3 regions of the Mycobacterium sp. ITM-2016-00318 genome follow, and region 3 is predicted to be linked to each of the others. Evidence: predicted binding sites of a transcription regulator. Region 3 holds the regulator's gene; each other region holds the start of a gene.
What was found. The regulator LexA, encoded in region 3, represses DNA repair genes until DNA is damaged. The targets are predictions, from matches to a motif close to CGAACANNTGTTCG.
Positions count from the first base shown of each region.

Region 1 (5,607 bases), 110 kb from region 3:
GGCAGCCGCGATCGTCAAGGCCACCACGTTCTACGACGACCCCGACGTGCTGGCCAAGGTGTCGCGCGGGCTGGGCGAGGCCATGGTTGGCATCAACGTCGAGGAGATCGCCGCCCCGCATCGGCTCGCCGAGCGCGGCTGGTAAAGACTTGCTGCTGTGATGAGCCGCTTGCGCGAAGAACAAGAATAGATGGCGATCGAGGAGATCCTTGATCTCGAGCAGCTCGAGGTCAACATCTACCGCGGTGGCGTGTTCAGTCCCGAATCCGGCTTCCTGCAGCGGACATTCGGCGGTCACGTCGCGGGGCAGTCGTTGGTGTCCGCAGTGCGCACCGTCGATCCGCAGTTTCAGGTGCACTCGCTGCACGGCTATTTTCTGAGGCCCGGCGATGCCAAGGCGGCGACGGTGTTCATCGTCGAACGGCTGCGCGACGGCGGTTCGTTCGTCACCCGGCGCGTCAACGCGATCCAGCACGGCGAGACCATCTTCTCGATGTCGGCGTCGTTTCAGACCGACCAGAGCGGCATCGAGCACCAGGACGCGGTGCCGTTCGCCGTACCGCCCGACGACCTGCCCAACTTCATCTCCCGGGGTGGGATCTTCGATGATGCTGGGTTCCAGCAGTTCGCCGAGTGGGATGTCCGGATAGTGCCACGCGACCAGCTCAAGCTGTCAACCCACAAGGCGTCGCAGCAGCAGGTGTGGTTCCGGCACCGCGACCCGCTGCCCGACGATCCGGTGCTGCACATCTGCGCGCTGGCCTACATGAGCGACCTGACATTGTTGGGTTCTGCGCAGGTGAACCACCTCGAGGAACGCAAGCACCTGATGGTTGCGTCGCTGGACCACGCGATGTGGTTCATGCGCCCGTTCCGCGCCGACGAATGGCTGCTGTACGACCAGTCCTCGCCGTCGGCCTCGGGCGGCCGATCGCTGACACAGGGCAAGATTTTCACCCAGTCAGGCGAGATGGTGGCCGCCGTCATGCAGGAGGGGTTGACCCGCTACAAGCGCGATTTCACGTCGGCGCGGCAGTGAGCGGACCCCGCGTCGGCGTGTTGGCGCTGCAGGGTGACACCCGCGAGCATCTGGCCGCGCTGCGGGAGGCGGGCGCCGAGGCGTTCACGGTCCGGCGCCGGGCCGAACTCGACTCGGCCGACGCATTGGTCATCCCTGGCGGGGAGTCCACCGCGATGACGCATCTGCTCCGTGATTTGGAGCTGCTCGATCCGGTGCGGGCCAGGCTCGCCGAGGGTATGCCGGCCTACGGTTCGTGCGCCGGCATGATCCTGCTCGCCACCGAGATACTGGATGCCGGCGCGGCCGGACGGGACGCGGCTCCGCTCAAGGGGATCGATATGACGGTGCGGCGCAACGCGTTCGGCCGACAGGTCGACTCGTTCGAGGGTGATATCGACTTCGAAGGGCTGGAAAGCTCGGTGCATGCGGTGTTCATCAGGGCGCCGTGGGTCGAACGCGTCGGTCCCGAGGTGCGGGTGCTCGGCCGGGCAGGAGAGCATATCGTCGCCGTGCGCCAGGACAAGATGCTCGCGACGGCGTTTCACCCGGAGATGACCGGCGACCGTCGCATCCACCGGCTGTTCGTCGACATGGTCACCGGCCGCGTCTGAACCCGCTACGCGGGTTCCTCGTTGCCGAACCATTCGTCGCCGCCCGAATCATCGAGGACCGTGAGCGTGGGGTTCCTGACGTAGGTGGCCCGATTGCCGCCGCCCTTGCGTGATTCGTACATCGCGTTGGTGGCGATCGACAAAAGCTCGTCGAGCACTTCGTGCGGCGGCAGCGCCACGAGCGGCTGCAGGGGGGTGGTCACCACCCCGATGCTGGCCGACAAATGCGACGGCGCACCGGCGATCGTGCCCCGGACTCGTTCGATCAGCGCGGACGCGTCGTTGCTCTCGAAGAGGTCGGCGATCACGAACTCCGAGTCGGCGATGTGTGCGAGCACGGCGTCGCGTCGCGCCGTTTCGCGCAGCCGTGCGGCGATCTCGACTCGAGCCCGGTTGGAGCCGGCAACGCCGGAGAACTCGCCAACCAAGGAGAAGCTGTCCAGATTGATCACGGAGATCGCCACGAACCGATCGTCGCCGCGGCTGCGCGAGGCCAGCAGCGTCGTCGCCTTCTCGTAGAAGCCTTCGCGGTTGAACATCCCGGTGAGCGGTTCGAAGTTCTCATGCAGGATGTCCGCGTCGACGAGCCAGATCGCGGCCCGGCCGGTCAGCGAGACGAACACGATGATGAAGCCGACCAACAGCACCGAGGAGACGGCGAAGGCGATGCTGAACGACGCCAGCCGAAAGGCCAGCACGGCGAGGGTGACGCCGGTGGCGATCCAGGTGATCGCCAGCCAACGCGTGGTGTGGAAAACGGCGGAGTAGATTGCCACGAGTGTGAATGCGGTCGCACCGAACAGGCCGCTCAGCGCATCGGTCTGGATCAGACACGAGACGGCAATACAGACCGCTCCCACGCATACACAAATCCGGGATTCGATGACCGTCGGCCAGCGGCCGCGCAGCCACAATGCAGCTAATCCCCAGCAACACACGGCGACAGCGACAGCCAAGAACCGGTTGACGGAGCCTTGGGGTCCGGTCGGGCTCCAGATCAGCGTCAGCGAGATGGCGCTCATCGCGAGAATCACCAGCGCAACGAGGCGACATGTCGTCTGCTGAAGGCCACGCGCGGCGAGGAAGGCGGTCAACCAGTAGTAGTGATCAAGGCCGCGCCACCATCTTTGCGCCGTGTTCATCGGCGACTGAAATGGCGGGGCGGAGGCACTCACGCAGAGTAGCAATTAGGCCAACGCACGATCGCGTCCGCCGGATTTGTTCGATCCGTTTCAGAGCCGGGCGCAGAAATTGCTCAGTCAATTCCCGCGCGTTTTTGGCGTTCGAGCCGGTCGATAACACGGCCGCCACGAAAACGGCCGTCGCGGTGCTGACGCCAGACGCGGCGCCGTTGGGCATAAACGTCCACGTAGACTCGTTGCTCGGACTTCATCTACCCCGAATCAGTAGTGAAAGAGGTAGTACACGCATGAGCGGCCATTCCAAGTGGGCCACCACCAAGCACAAGAAGGCGATCATCGATGCCCGGCGAGGCAAGAACTTCGCCAAGCTGATCAAGAACATCGAGGTGGCGGCGCGGACCGGCGGCGGGGACCCGACGGGCAATCCGACGCTGTATGACGCCATCCAGAAGGCCAAGAAGAACTCGGTGCCCAACGACAACATCGAGCGGGCGCGCAAGCGCGGTGCGGGCGAGGAGGCCGGCGGCGCGGACTGGCAGAACATCACCTACGAGGGCTACGGACCCAACGGCGTCGCGGTGCTCGTCGAGTGCCTCACCGACAACCGCAACCGCGCCGCGGGCGAAGTACGCGTCGCCATGACACGCAACGGCGGCAACATGGCCGACCCCGGCTCGGTGTCCTACCTGTTCTCCCGCAAGGGTGTCGTCACGCTCGAGAAGAACGGCCTGACGGAGGACGACGTGCTCACCGCTGTGCTCGAAGCGGGTGCCGAGGAGATCGACGATCTGGGCGAGAGCTTCGAAATCATCTGCGAACCGGGTGATCTGGTGGTGGTTCGCACGGCGCTGCAGGATGCGGGCATCGACTACGAATCCGCCGAGGCCGGGTTCCAGCCGTCGGTGTCCGTGCCGCTGGACGCCGACGGTGCGCGCAAGATCATGAAGCTCGTCGATGCGCTCGAGGACAGCGACGACGTCCAGGATGTCTTCACCAACGCCGACATCCCGGACGAAGTGCTCGCGCAGATCGAGGACTGATCGTCAGCGCTGAGACTGCAACGACGCAGGCCGTCACTCGAACTTCTTCTGCCTCAGCGCAGTCTCAACGCGTCCTCGCGGTCGGGCGAGCAGAGAAGACGGCGTGTCTTTTCCAGGTCACGTCGGTCAACCACGCTAGGCTGCCGTCGAACAGGTGTTCACTCAAGAGGTGGTTGCGTGCGCGTTATGGGTGTCGATCCCGGGCTGACGCGCTGCGGGCTTTCCGTCATCGAAAGCGGAAAGGGCCGGCAGGTCATCGCGCTCGACGTGGATGTCGTGCGCACGCCGTCGGACCTGCCGCTGCATCGGCGCCTGCTGGTTATCAGTGACGCGGTCGATCACTGGATGGACACCCACTGCCCCGACGTGGTGGCGATCGAGCGAGTGTTCTCTCAGCAGAACGTGTCCACGGTGATGGGCACCGCGCAGGCGGGCGGGGTGGTGGCGCTGGCCGCCGCCAAGCGCGGCATCGACGTCCATTTCCACACCCCCAGCGAAGTGAAGGCCGCGGTCACCGGCAACGGCAACGCCGACAAGGCTCAGGTCACGGCGATGGTGACCAGAATCCTCACGCTGCAGACCAAGCCGACACCCGCGGACGCGGCGGACGCGTTGGCACTCGCCATCTGCCACTGTTGGCGCGCACCGATGCTGGCACGGATGGCGGCGGCCGAAGCGATGGCCGCGCAACAGCAGAAGAAATACCGGGCACGACTCAAGGCGGCACGATGATCGCATCCATACGCGGTGAAGTCCTCGACGTGGCACTCGATCACGCCGTCATCGAGGCGAGCGGGGTCGGCTACCGCATCAACGCGACGCCGTCGACGCTGTCCACGCTGCGGCGGGGGACCGAAGCCCGACTGGTCACCGCGATGATCGTGCGCGAGGACTCGATGACGCTGTACGGCTTCGCCGATGCCGACGCACGCGACCTGTTCACGACCCTGCTCTCGGTTTCCGGTGTCGGGCCGAAGATCGCACTGGCCACGCTGGCCGTGCACGACGCACCCGCACTGCGACAGGCACTGGCCGACAGCGACGTCACCGCCTTGACCAGGGTGCCGGGGATCGGCAAGCGCAGCGCCGAACGGATGGTGCTCGAACTGCGGGACAAGGTCGGCGCTGTGGGGGCTGCCGTGGGGTTGCCCTCCGTCAACGGCCATGCGGTACGCGGTCCGGTGGTGGAAGCCCTTGTCGGACTTGGCTTTGCGCTCAAACACGCCGAGGAGGCCACCGACAAGGTGTTGGCCAACGAGCCGGAGGCGACGCAGTCGACGGCGTTGCGATCGGCCCTCTCGATGCTGGGTAACAAGTCATGAGTCGCTTCACCGAGGACGACGAGGGCGAACACGACGAGCGTGACGTCTCGGCCGCGCTGACCGTCGGCGAAGGCGATATCGACGCAAGCCTTCGGCCGCGGTCGCTCGGCGAGTTCATCGGACAGCCCCGGGTGCGCGAGCAATTGCAGCTCGTCATCGAGGGCGCCAAGAATCGCGGCGGCACACCGGATCACATTCTTCTGTCCGGCCCGCCGGGGCTCGGCAAGACGTCGCTGGCGATGATCATCGCCGCGGAACTGGGCTCGGCACTGCGGGTGACGTCGGGTCCCGCGCTCGAGCGGGCCGGCGACCTGGCGGCGATGCTGTCCAACCTCGTTGAAGGCGACGTGCTGTTCATCGACGAGATCCATCGCATCGCCCGGCCCGCCGAGGAGATGCTGTACCTCGCCATGGAGGACTTTCGCGTCGACATCATCGTCGGGAAAGGCCCTGGCGCAACGTCGATTCCGC
Region 1 is NZ_CP134400.1:2,392,380-2,397,986, forward strand. It holds gene pdxS (pyridoxal 5'-phosphate synthase lyase subunit PdxS) at 1-145, shown strand, start outside; gene tesB (acyl-CoA thioesterase II) at 191-1,039, shown strand; gene pdxT (pyridoxal 5'-phosphate synthase glutaminase subunit PdxT) at 1,036-1,632, shown strand; gene C6A82_RS11715 (GGDEF domain-containing protein) at 1,638-2,774, opposite strand; gene C6A82_RS11720 (YebC/PmpR family DNA-binding transcriptional regulator) at 3,062-3,814, shown strand; gene ruvC (crossover junction endodeoxyribonuclease RuvC) at 3,992-4,546, shown strand; gene ruvA (Holliday junction branch migration protein RuvA) at 4,543-5,136, shown strand; gene ruvB (Holliday junction branch migration DNA helicase RuvB) at 5,133-5,607, shown strand, end outside.
Region 1: ruvC (crossover junction endodeoxyribonuclease RuvC) is a predicted target of LexA. The motif match lies at 3,962-3,975, and genes of this name have one in related genera.

Region 2 (5,607 bases), 900 kb from region 3:
CATCTGGTCCGCGTCGGCGACCCGCGGGCGTTCGGTTGCGTGCCCACCGATTCCGACGGAGTGGTCACCGCCTTCCTGGAGAAGACCGAGGATCCGCCGACCGACCAGGTCAACGCAGGCTGCTACGTGTTCAAGCGCAAGGTGATCGACCGTTTGCCCAAGGGCCGAGCGCTCTCGGTTGAGCGTGAGGTGTTCCCGCAACTGCTGGCAGAGGGCTACAAGCTGTGCGGGCACGTCGACGCCTCGTACTGGCGCGACATGGGGACGCCGGAGGATTTCGTCCGCGGCAGCTCCGACCTTGTTCGCGGCATTGCGCCGTCGCCTGCGCTGCACGGCCACCGTGGCGAGTCGCTGGTGCACGACGGCGCCGCGGTCGCCCCCGGGGCACTGCTGATCGGCGGCACCGTCGTCGGCAGGGGCGCCGAGATCGGTCCTGGCGCACGACTCGACGGCGCGGTGATCTTCGACGGGGTGCGCGTCGAAGCGGGATCGGTGATCGAACGGTCGATCATCGGTTTCGGCGCCCGCATCGGTCCGCGCGCCCTCATCCGCGACGGCGTGATCGGCGACGGCGCCGACATCGGCGCGCGGTGTGAACTGTTGCGCGGCGCCCGGGTGTGGCCGGGGGTGGCCATCCCCGACGGCGGCATCCGCTACTCGACCGACGTCTGACGAGCCGCCGCGGCGGCCAGCTGCGCCAGCCCGAAGTCGGTGCCATCGGGGAGCGTGGCGAGCGGCCACCAGCGCAGGTCCAAGGACTCGTCACTGCAGACGATCTCAGCGCCCTCAGGGGCGTGGGCGATGAATTGCAGGTCCAGGTGACGGGTCGGCACGCCGAGCGAACAGGTCACCGGATGCACGTGGATCGCCGCGATGGCGGGATCGACTGTCAGCCCTGCGATTCCGGACTCCTCCGAGGCTTCGCGCAGGGCGGCGGAGACGATATCGGCATCGCCGTCGTCGCAATGCCCTCCGAGCTGCAACCAGCGACCGACTCGGGGATGCAGCGTGAGCACCGCGTGCGTCGCGGTGTGGTCGAGCACCAGCGCCGAGGCCGTGATGTGACCCGGCGCGCACTCCCGCTTACAGGCGTCGTCGCGGGCCAGCACGAACGACAGCACCGCATGCCGCAGTGTGTCCTGCGCGGGGTCGGGCGCGTGCCACCCAGTCAGCGCTTCGACGACGGACTCGCGCAGCATCATTGTGCTCCTCGCGTGCGCAGCATCAATTGTGCTCCTCGCGTGCGCAGCATCAATTGTGCTCCTCGCGTGCGCAGCCCCGCCTTCACTTGCGCACCAGGAGCCCCTCGGTCGACGCCGGTTCCCGCGGACCCGACGGCTCCGCCGGGTACCCGACGGCGATAGCCCCAAGCGGTTCCCAGTCACTCGGCAGATTCAGCTCGGAGCGCACGAGATCAGCGGCGAATATCGTCGATCCGATCCAGCAGCTCCCCACCGCGCGGACCGCCAGCGCGACGAGCAGCGCCTGCACGGCGGCGCCAACCGCGACCGTGAACATGGTGTGCTCGGCGGCGGTCCGGTCCGCGTCGGGATAGCTGTGCGCGCCGTCCGGCACGAGGAACGGGATAACCAGTTCGGGTGCTTCGTAAAGGATCTGGCCGCGGCCGACCCGGCGCTCGAGGGCCTCGGCTGACACGCCGTCACTCGAAAGGTCGGCGCGCCACTTGTCCTTCATCCTGTCCAGCAGGCGGGTCCGGGTCGCGCTGTCGGCCAGCCACACGAACCGCACCGGGCGGGTGTGATGCGGGGCGGGCGCGGTGAGTGCCTCTGCGACGGCGTCCTCGATGATGCCGGGCGGGACGGGCTCGTCGCTGAATCGCCGGACCGAACGGCGCAACATCTGCGCCTGGCGCCGGCCCATCGCGAGCGACTCTTCGGTGCCGAGCCAGAACAGGTCTTCCTCGCCGGAACGCAGCAGTGTGTGCGCATTGGATCCGTTGTCGTGCAGGGACAGACCACGCACGACCGCGACGGGAATACCGGTCAGCTTGCCCTTGACCAGGTCGGCGGCCGCAGCGATCTCGTCGGCGACAGCGACCTCGGTGACGACGAGCTCATTGCCGTGCACATCGTGGCTACCCGCGTAACCGTGCAACACGGTCAGGCCCGCCGCGCCGATGGCGGCATCGATTTGGCCGTTGCGCCAGGCCCTGCCCATCGTGTCGGTGACGACAACGCCGACGGTCACGCCGAGCCGATCGCGCAGCCCGTCGCGCAGTGCCGCGGCGCTGCCGTCGGGATCCACAGGAAGCAGGGCGAGTTCGGTCGCGCCGACGTTTGAGCCGTCCACTCCTGCCGCGGCCTGCACGATGCCGAGGTTGTTCTCGGTGATCAGCGTGCGGCCCTTGCGCGCAAGTACTCTAACCGCCTCCTCGTCGATCAGCTTGCGGCGCAGCCTGTCTCGCTCTTCCGGGTCCTGCGGCGCCGCCACGATGCGGCCCTCGCATTTGGACAGCACCTTGCTGGTGACCACCACGACGTCGTCGTCGCGCAGCCACGGTGCGGCGGTGGCGAGCGCCGCGACGAGATCGTCGCCCGGCCGGAACTCGGGTAGCCCGGTCACCGGAAGCAATTCGACAGCGGCGGCAGCGCCGTGCTCGGTCACGGTTTGACTCCCGCCAGATCCAATCCCGCGCGGACCATTTCGGCCGTCACCGACGGATCGGTCATCAGCAGGGGTACCGACCGCACGTCGACTCCGGCGACCTCGGCGTCGTCGCCCTCGTGCACCAGCCAGCCGTCGAGAATGCCGACACCGGACCGAGCGCCGTAGTGGCTGCCGACGGCCTCCGAGGTGCTGGCCACCCCGATGACCGACAGGCATTCATCTGCCATGCCGCGCAACGGTTTTCCTGCGACGATGGGTGAGAAGCCGATGACCTGTGCCGATGTCGACCGAAGTGCTCCCCGGATGCCGGGGATCGCGAAGATGGAGCCGATGCTGACCACCGGGTTGGATGGTGCCAGCAGCACCACGTCGGCCGACGCGATCGCATCGGTGACACCGGGGCCCGCCGTGGCCTTGTCCGCGCCGACGAAAGCGAAGCTGTGCGTCGGCACCTGCGCGCGGTAGCGCACCCACCACTCCTGGAAGTGGATCGCCTTCCGGTCGCCGGTCGTGGGATCGGTGATGACGACGTGGGTTTCGCTGCGGTCGTCGCTGGCGGGCAGCAGGTGGGCGCCGGGGGACCAGCGCTTGCACAACGCCTCGGTGACCTCAGACAGCGGATAGCCCGCCCTAAGCATCTGACTGCGGACCAGATGGGTGGCGAGGTCTCGGTCGCCGAGGCCGAACCAGTCCGGCTGCACCCCGTAGGCCGCGAGCTCCTCCTTGGCATGCCAAGTCTCGTCGCGATGTCCCCACCCGCGCTCGGGATCGATTCCGCCGCCGAGGGTGTACATGCAGGTGTCCAGGTCCGGGCAGATGCGCACGCCGTACATCCATGCGTCGTCGCCGATGTTGACGACGGCAGAAAGCGAATGATCTTGTGGTTCCGCGCGTGCGAACTGCCCGAGGCCGAGCAGGTGCTGGACGCCCAACAGGAACCGCGCACCACCGACCCCGCCGACCAGAACGGTGACCTTCACACCGATCGACACTAGGCCTTGGGTCACGATGAGGTCTCGGCAGCCGCACTATATCGAACTGTGACAGACACGCCGGAGCTGGAATTTCGGCGGACACGCCGAATCGAGATAACGAGATGGTATGAAAATCGGTTCCAACGCTTGACCCCGGCAGCTAACAAGTGTGTAATCACACCAGTGTCATTTTTCGGTTGGCCGGCCGGTTCCGGTGTCGCAGACCGAGATTCGATCACTTGTTCGAATTGAAGAGGTCGCACATCTCCATCGTGGGACTCCATAGCGTTTCAGCGATACCTAGGTGAGGAGGGGGAAGATGTCTTTTGAGCAGGTCGATTTCGGCCACCACATTCGGTTCGAGAACCGCATGCTCGGCTTCGTAGACAACGTCCCGCACACCAATACCGGCCCGGCACCGATGACGTCCCTCGGACGTCCCCAACTGAGTTTGGTGCCGGAACGTCCGGAACTCGATGCCATTGCGCCGGCAACGCCGGACGACGAATGGCAGGAGCGCGCACTGTGTGCGCAGACCGATCCCGAGGCGTTCTTCCCCGAGAAGGGTGGCTCGACCCGGGAGGCCAAGCGCATCTGCCAGGGCTGCGAGGTGCGCGATGCGTGCCTTGACTACGCCCTGGCCCACGATGAGCGCTTCGGCATCTGGGGCGGCCTCTCCGAACGGGAGCGCCGCCGCCTCAAGCGCGGCATCATCTGAGCGCGCGACTCACTCGTCGTCGATCGAAGGGTCGATGACGGACGGTTCGACGCCCAGATACGTGGCCACCTGGGCCACAAGGACCTCATGCAGTAGATCGGCGAGCTCGATGGTGTCCTTCGCGCGGCGCTCGATCGGCTTGCGGAACAACACAATTCGCGCGCGAGTCGAGTTGCCGCGCACGTCCACGCCCGCGGGTATCAGCCGGGCAAGCGCGATCGGGCCGTCGGCCACCACCTCGGGTGGCCACTGAACGCTTTCAGGATCCTTGGGCGACATTCGCGGGATCTCGTCGACGGCGACGTCGAGTGTGCTCACCCGGTCCTGCCAGCGCCGTTCGATCGGCTCGTAGGCCTCCAGCACCGCCATGTCGAACCGCTCGGCCCGGCTGCGCCAGCCGGGCACGCTGGGTGGAAGCAGCGGGCCGCGCATGTCGCGGCCTCGGCGTGATCGCCGCAGATTCCGCTCGGCCACCTGAAGAACTGTAACGGTTGGAAGTCGGCGCACAGACCGCTGCGTGTCCGGTGCCCTGCGGGGTTTGTCCCGCGATAGCCTTCCGTTCGTGAATGTTCCCCGTCGCTGCTGCAGGCCCGGGTGTCCCCACTATGCGGTCGCGACATTGACGTTCGTCTACTCCGATTCCACGGCGGTGGTTGGTCCGCTTGCCACGGTCTCGGAGCCACATTCCTGGGACCTCTGCGTGAACCACGCGGGCCGGATCACCGCCCCGCGGGGCTGGGAACTCGTTCGCCACGCGGGGCCGCTGCCCGCCCATCCCGACGAAGACGACCTGATTGCTCTCGCCGAGGCCGTGCGCGAGGGGCGCGAAGCTCCCATGGGCGGAATCGCGGCCGGTTTCACCGATCCGGTCACCGGCGCCCACGGCGGCGCGTTGATGGCGCCGCCCGCTCCGCGGCCCGAGACGAATGGCCGCAGGCGTGGTCACCTACGGGTGCTACCGGACCCTTCTGAGTAGTTTGGGGTAGCTTTCGCCGCGGCGGATAGGCTGGCGCCAGCAGCCAAGAATCCACGAGGAGATCAATGTCCCGGCCCGCCGAGGTAGTGCACCGCGTCATCAAGGCGTACGACGTGCGCGGCCTGGTCGGTGACGAGATCGACGATGGCTTTGTCGCCGACGTCGGAGCGGCGTTCGCGAGAATGGTCCGCGACGAGGGCGCCCGGCAGGTGGTCATCGGCCAGGACATGCGGGCCAGTTCGCCGCCGCTGGCGACCGCCTTCGCCGAAGGGGCGGCGTCTCAAGGTCTCGACGTCGTCCGGATCGGGCTG
Region 2 is NZ_CP134400.1:1,390,283-1,395,889, forward strand. It holds gene C6A82_RS06750 (NDP-sugar synthase) at 1-672, shown strand, start outside; gene C6A82_RS06755 (NUDIX hydrolase) at 654-1,202, opposite strand; gene C6A82_RS06760 (coenzyme F420-0:L-glutamate ligase) at 1,285-2,649, opposite strand; gene cofD (2-phospho-L-lactate transferase) at 2,622-3,608, opposite strand; gene C6A82_RS06770 (WhiB family transcriptional regulator) at 4,054-4,320, shown strand; gene C6A82_RS06775 (metallopeptidase family protein) at 4,330-4,752, opposite strand; gene C6A82_RS06780 (DUF3499 domain-containing protein) at 4,883-5,296, shown strand; gene C6A82_RS06785 (phosphomannomutase/phosphoglucomutase) at 5,362-5,607, shown strand, end outside.
Region 2: cofD (2-phospho-L-lactate transferase) is a predicted target of LexA. The motif match lies at 3,835-3,848, and genes of this name have one in related genera.

Region 3 (5,607 bases):
GTCATCGTCGACATCGCGGCCCTGGCACGCCCGGCGCACGCCCTTGATGACCTTTTCGCGGCTGAACGGCTCGGTGACCCCGCTGCGCTTCACCACCGCGAGTACGGCGGTCTCCACCGTGGTGAACCGGCGTCCGCACTCAGGGCATGACCTGCGACGCCGGATCGCCTGGCCCTCGTCGGTTTCCCGCGAGTCGACGACCCGGGAATCGGGATGGCGGCAGAACGGACAGTGCATGACTGCTCCTTCGCCGCGCCGACAAACTTCCGAATCGAACGCCTCCGAGCGTACCTTTGCACCCTGCCGGGAAGCGAAAGTCCGCGGGAATGAGGCCTGTCGGGTCTGCGCCGGCATCATGGCCGTTGTGCGACAGCGCGATTCATCGCGCATGACACGCTCAGCCGACCGGGGCGATCAGGGTCTGCCCGGCGTCAAGCGACGCGGACTCGAGCTGGTTGAGTTCGCGGATGCGGTCCACGACATGGGCGACGGGCGCATCGGGGGCAACCCGGTGAGCGACATGCGCGAGCGTCTCCCCCGCCTGTACCTGGACTACAGAAAGCGTGTCCGGCACCGGCGACGACGAGCCGGCAGTGCCGACGACCCCGCCGAACTGCGCCACCACACCCAGCCACACCGTGATCAGCGCGGCCAGCAGAGCCAGACCGACCGTGGCGGCAGGGGTGATCGGGCGCCTGCGGTGGGAAGCCCGCGACATCACCACACCGGGACCGCGGTATCGCATCGGCGCAACGGCCGGCCGCCGCCTGCTCTGCGGGGTGCGGTATGGACGCCGCGCTGCAGGCGGGCGCTGAGGCCGCCGCACGACCGGTCCTGCCAGGACTTCTCGCGTGTCCAGAACTGTCATCTGCTTCGCCTTTCGCTTCGCTGGTTCGCTCCTATGTTCGAACCGTACTCGATCACCCGTTCGATTAATAGAACGTGTGATCGAACTGTTGCGAAACGATAGAGCAGCCCACCGACAATTCGCGGCGGTCGCGCTTCCCCCGCTCAAGGGAACGCGACACGCCTCGAACACATGTTTGATTATCGAACCGCGGGGGACTACATTCAGCGCCATGAGCGAGGACCGGACGGACACTCAGAAGAACGCCTCAGGCGGCGGCCTGACCGAGCGTCAGCGCACGATCCTGCAGGTCATCCGCGCCTCGGTGAGCAGCCGCGGATATCCGCCCAGCATCCGGGAAATCGGCGACGCAGTGGGCCTGACGTCCACCTCGTCGGTCGCCCATCAGCTTCGGACACTCGAGAAGAAGGGCTTCCTTCGCCGCGATCCGAACCGCCCGCGCGCTGTCGACGTCCGTGGCGCCGACGATATGGTGACGCCGATCGTGAACACTGATGTGGCGGGTTCCGACGCGCTGCCTGAGCCGACATTCGTCCCGGTGCTCGGCCGTATCGCGGCAGGCGGTCCGATCCTGGCCGAGGAGGCCGTGGAGGACGTCTTCCCGCTACCCCGCGAACTCGTGGGCGAGGGGTCGCTGTTCCTGCTCAAGGTGGTCGGCGACTCGATGGTCGACGCGGCCATCTGCGACGGCGACTGGGTGGTCGTGCGTCAGCAGAACGTCGCCGACAACGGCGATATCGTCGCGGCGATGATCGACGGTGAGGCCACGGTCAAGAGCTTCAAGCGCACCCGCGGTCAGGTGTGGCTGATGCCGCACAACCCGGCCTTTGATCCGATTCCGGGCAATGACGCAGCGGTTCTCGGCAAGGTCGTCACCGTGATACGCAAGATCTGAACCTGCACTCAGTCGGCCTTGACGAACCCGTTGGCGCGGGCGAACTCCTCGTTGATGAAGTAGACGTCGGCCGGAATGTGGTCGTAGAGGTCGCTCTCCGGCCCCCAATACATCCCAGATTTGGTGTCCGCCTTGATCGCATACCCGACAGGCGCCGTATACGGATCGTCGAGCGGTAGTCGGAATGCGGTCTGAGCTGCCGGCGGATCCGAGCTGTCGGGGTCGGGCGGTGGAGGCGGCGTAGCGGGCTCATCCATATCCGCAGGCGGCTCGTCGGGTTCCACCGACGAGTGCCTGCCAGCATTCGTATCCGCCTCCGCCGGGATTCGCGTCGGAGCAGTCACGGAATCGTCGGGTTCGGGTTCGAGTTCGGAGAACTCGTCGCCGTCATCGTCCGACTCGTCGAAGGCGGACTGCTCGAACGGGTCTCGAATGCCCTCGCCAAGTCCAGACGGCTCAGAGCCCGAAGGCCTCCCGTAATTCTCGGCCAGTCGCGCTCTGCCGTACTCGTCGGATCCTGCGAGTCGCACGGCCTCGGCTTCGGCCGTGGTGTCGTGGTTGCGGTCGACTTCGAATTCGGTTTCAAACTCGGAGTCGAACGGGTCCTTCCCGTCGTCGTCGCCGCCCCGCCGTTTGCGCAGCGTCGCAACCAGGATCAGGCCGATCACAAGCAGGAGTGGGATGCCCGCCAGCAGCCACCACCATGACGGGGTGAGCCAGTTGCGCTCATTGGAATTCGGCGCGGCGGCGTTCGAGGCGTCCGGCGGTTCGTAGCCCGGTACCGTCAGGCCGGCCAGGCCCGAGGCCAGGTTTGCCGGCTCAGTGCTGAACTTTTGGCTCTGCTTGTCCCAGGAGATCTCGCCGCCGGTGAACCGTTGGGCTACGACGTTGCCGTCGTCCGTCTGATCGGCCACCGGAGGCCCGAGCGGACCGATCGCGCCACCGAGTTTGTCCCAGGCCGCGTTCATCGCGCCCCGCACGATGAACGCCCCGTAGTCGGGCGTCCAGAAGATCAGCGGCTTGTCCTCGGCGGAGAATGTGATGACCCGACTGCCGGTCTTCAGACCGCCGTCGGCCTCGTTGCTCGTAGGAAGTCCCAGGTCGCTTTGCGGACCACCGACGGACTCGTATTTTTTCAGGACCTGGCCGCTGACGACATTGGCGCCGGTGGCCGGGCTGTAGAAGATCTTGCCGCCGGTGAAGTCCTGCCCCGCGCCGTCGGGCCCGATCGAGTACTGCTGCCCCTGCTTGGCGCCGAGCGGCCCAAGCGGCCCGCCGGCGGCCCGGCGCGCGGCGTTGATCGCCGAGGTGGCGTCGTCGGGCACGGTCAGCCCGGCCAGCTGCCCCGCGAGATCGGGCGGCACGGTCGTGAACTCCTTACTGGACCGGTTCCAGGTGAGTTCACCGCCGGTGAACTTCTGCGATACGAGGTCTCCTCTGAAGACCTCGTCCTCGGTCGGTACGCCCAGGATCCCCGCCGACCCGCCGAGTTTGTCCCAGGCGGCGTTGATCGCTCCCCTGACGACATGTGCGCCGGTGTCCGGCGTCCAGAAGATGACGGGCTTGTCGGCCGCGCTGAACGTGGTGTTGCGGCTGCCGGGAGCCTTGCCCGGGCCTTCGTCGATGGTGGGAAAACCCAGGTCTCCGTCTGCGGCGCCGCCGAGCGAGTCGTATTTCTGCAGGATCGCGCCCGTCATGGGATGGGCGCCGGTGTCGGGGGTGAACAGGATCTTGCCGCCCGCGAAGTTCTGTCCGAAGCCGCCGCCGACGGGATAGACGCCGCCGTCGCTGGGTCCCATCGGGCCCGCCACGCCTCCACTGGCGTCGTAGGCCTGGTTGATCACGTCCGCGGCATCGGATTCCGGGGTCGCCGCCGCCAACGGCGACAGCGGCAGGAGCGCCACAACCGCGGCCAGTACAGCAGCCGCTATGCGGCCGAAAACGGAGTTCAGCAGGGCACGCTCCCCACTCATCCACCCTCCCCGTGTTACGGCCAGGTCCCCCTGAAACTAGCGCGTTCACCTGCCGTGCGTCAGATAGACACGATAACGATAGGTTTCCGAGATTCTCGCCGAACCGCGATTGCGGGGTGGATCTACACGCCCAGCGAGCGTCCGATGATCTCTTTCATGATCTCGGTGGTGCCGCCGTAGATGGTCTGTACCCGCGCGTCCAGATAGGCCCGCGCAACGTTGTACTCCCTCATGTACCCGTAACCGCCGTGCAGCTGGAGACAGCGGTCGACGAGGTGCACCTGCTTCTCGGTGGAGTACCACTTCGCCATCGAAGCCTGCTCCGCGGACAGCCTGCCGTCCAGATGCAAGCGGATGAACTCGTCGACCATGATGCGCACAACCGTTGCATCCGTGGCTAATTCGGCCAACAGGAAGCGGCTGTTCTGCTGGCTGCCGATCGGCTTGCCGAAGGCCTTGCGCTCCTTGGTGTACTGCAGCGTCTCGGTCAGCACGGCCTCCATGGCAGCGGCCGCCATGACCGCGATGTTCAACCGTTCCTGCGGCAGGTTCTGCATCAGGTAGATGAAGCCCATGCCCTCTTCGCCGAGCAGGTTTTCGGCGGGCACCTTCACGTCGGTGAACGACAGCTCGGCGGTGTCCTGTCCGTCCAACCCGATCTTGTCCAGTTTCCGTCCGCGTTCGAAGCCCTCCATGTCCCGCTCGACGACCAGCAGGGAGAAGCCCTGCGCGCCCTTTTCGGGATCGGTCTGGGCCACCACGATCACCAGATCGGCGTTGATGCCGTTGGTGATGAACGTCTTGGAACCATTGAGCACATAGTGGTCACCTGTTTTGACCGCCTTGGCCTTGATGCCCTGCAGGTCACTGCCGGTGCCTGGTTCGGTCATGGCGATCGCGGTGATGATCTCGCCCGAACAGAACTTCGGCAGCCAGCGCTGCTTCTGCTCGTCGGTGGCCAGCTTGAGCAGGTACGGCGCGATGATGTCGTTGTGCAGGCCCCAGCCGATGCCGCTGTACCGGCCCGCCGTGGTCTCCTCGGTGATGATGCAGTTGTAGCGGAAGTCCGGATTGCCGCCGCCGCCGTACTCCTCTGGCACATCCATGCCGAGGAAGCCCTGCTTGCCGGCTTCCAACCAGACGTCGCGGTCGACGATCTTGTCCTTCTCCCACTGGTCGTGGAACGGCGCGACGTGCCGGTCCAGGAACGTCCGGTAGGACTCGCGGAACAGTTCGTGCTCGGGCTCGAAGAGAGTGCGTTCGTATTTGACGACGTTGCCCACGAAGGACCTCCAGAAGTGAACGGGCTTTGGGCACGACGATATACCACCCAACCGGATGGTTGAGGGCTGGCGCACGCCTGTGACCCGTACCACCGATGTGACGTGTGCGTTTAGCGAACCGCTGATCCGGGGAACGAAGGGAGCACCATCACCGTAGGAGGAAAAGCGTCATGGCGGACAACAACAGCGGTCCCGAAGAGGCCATCAAGGGCGTCGTCGAAGGCGCGAAGGGCAAGGCCAAGGAGGTCGCGGGTGCCGTGACCGGTCGCGACGACCTCTACAACGAGGGCAAGGCTCAGCAGGACAAAGGCGATGCGCAGCGCAACGCAGCCCAGAAGGAAGCCGAAGCGGAAAGCGCCCGCGGTGCCGCGAAGGTCGCCGAGGAGCGCCAGAAGGCCGAGCAAGAGGGCTGAGCGAAACCGGAGAAATGGGGCGCCGAGGGGTGCCCCATTTTTCGTCTGTGTGCAGCTACGTCGAGGGGCATTTCACCGCGTTCAGAACGTCGCGAACTCACTGAGGCTGGCCGCCAAAGAGATCGGCACTCTGGCCTTCATCCGCGTGCCTTCCGGGTTGTGCTCGGTGGCGTCC
Region 3 is NZ_CP134400.1:2,286,452-2,292,058, reverse strand. It holds gene nrdR (transcriptional regulator NrdR) at 1-237, opposite strand, end outside; gene C6A82_RS11110 (LysM peptidoglycan-binding domain-containing protein) at 398-868, opposite strand; gene lexA (transcriptional repressor LexA) at 1,080-1,763, shown strand; gene C6A82_RS11100 (LGFP repeat-containing protein) at 1,772-3,736, opposite strand; gene C6A82_RS11095 (acyl-CoA dehydrogenase family protein) at 3,859-5,019, opposite strand; gene C6A82_RS11090 (CsbD family protein) at 5,190-5,432, shown strand; gene hflX (GTPase HflX) at 5,514-5,607, opposite strand, start outside.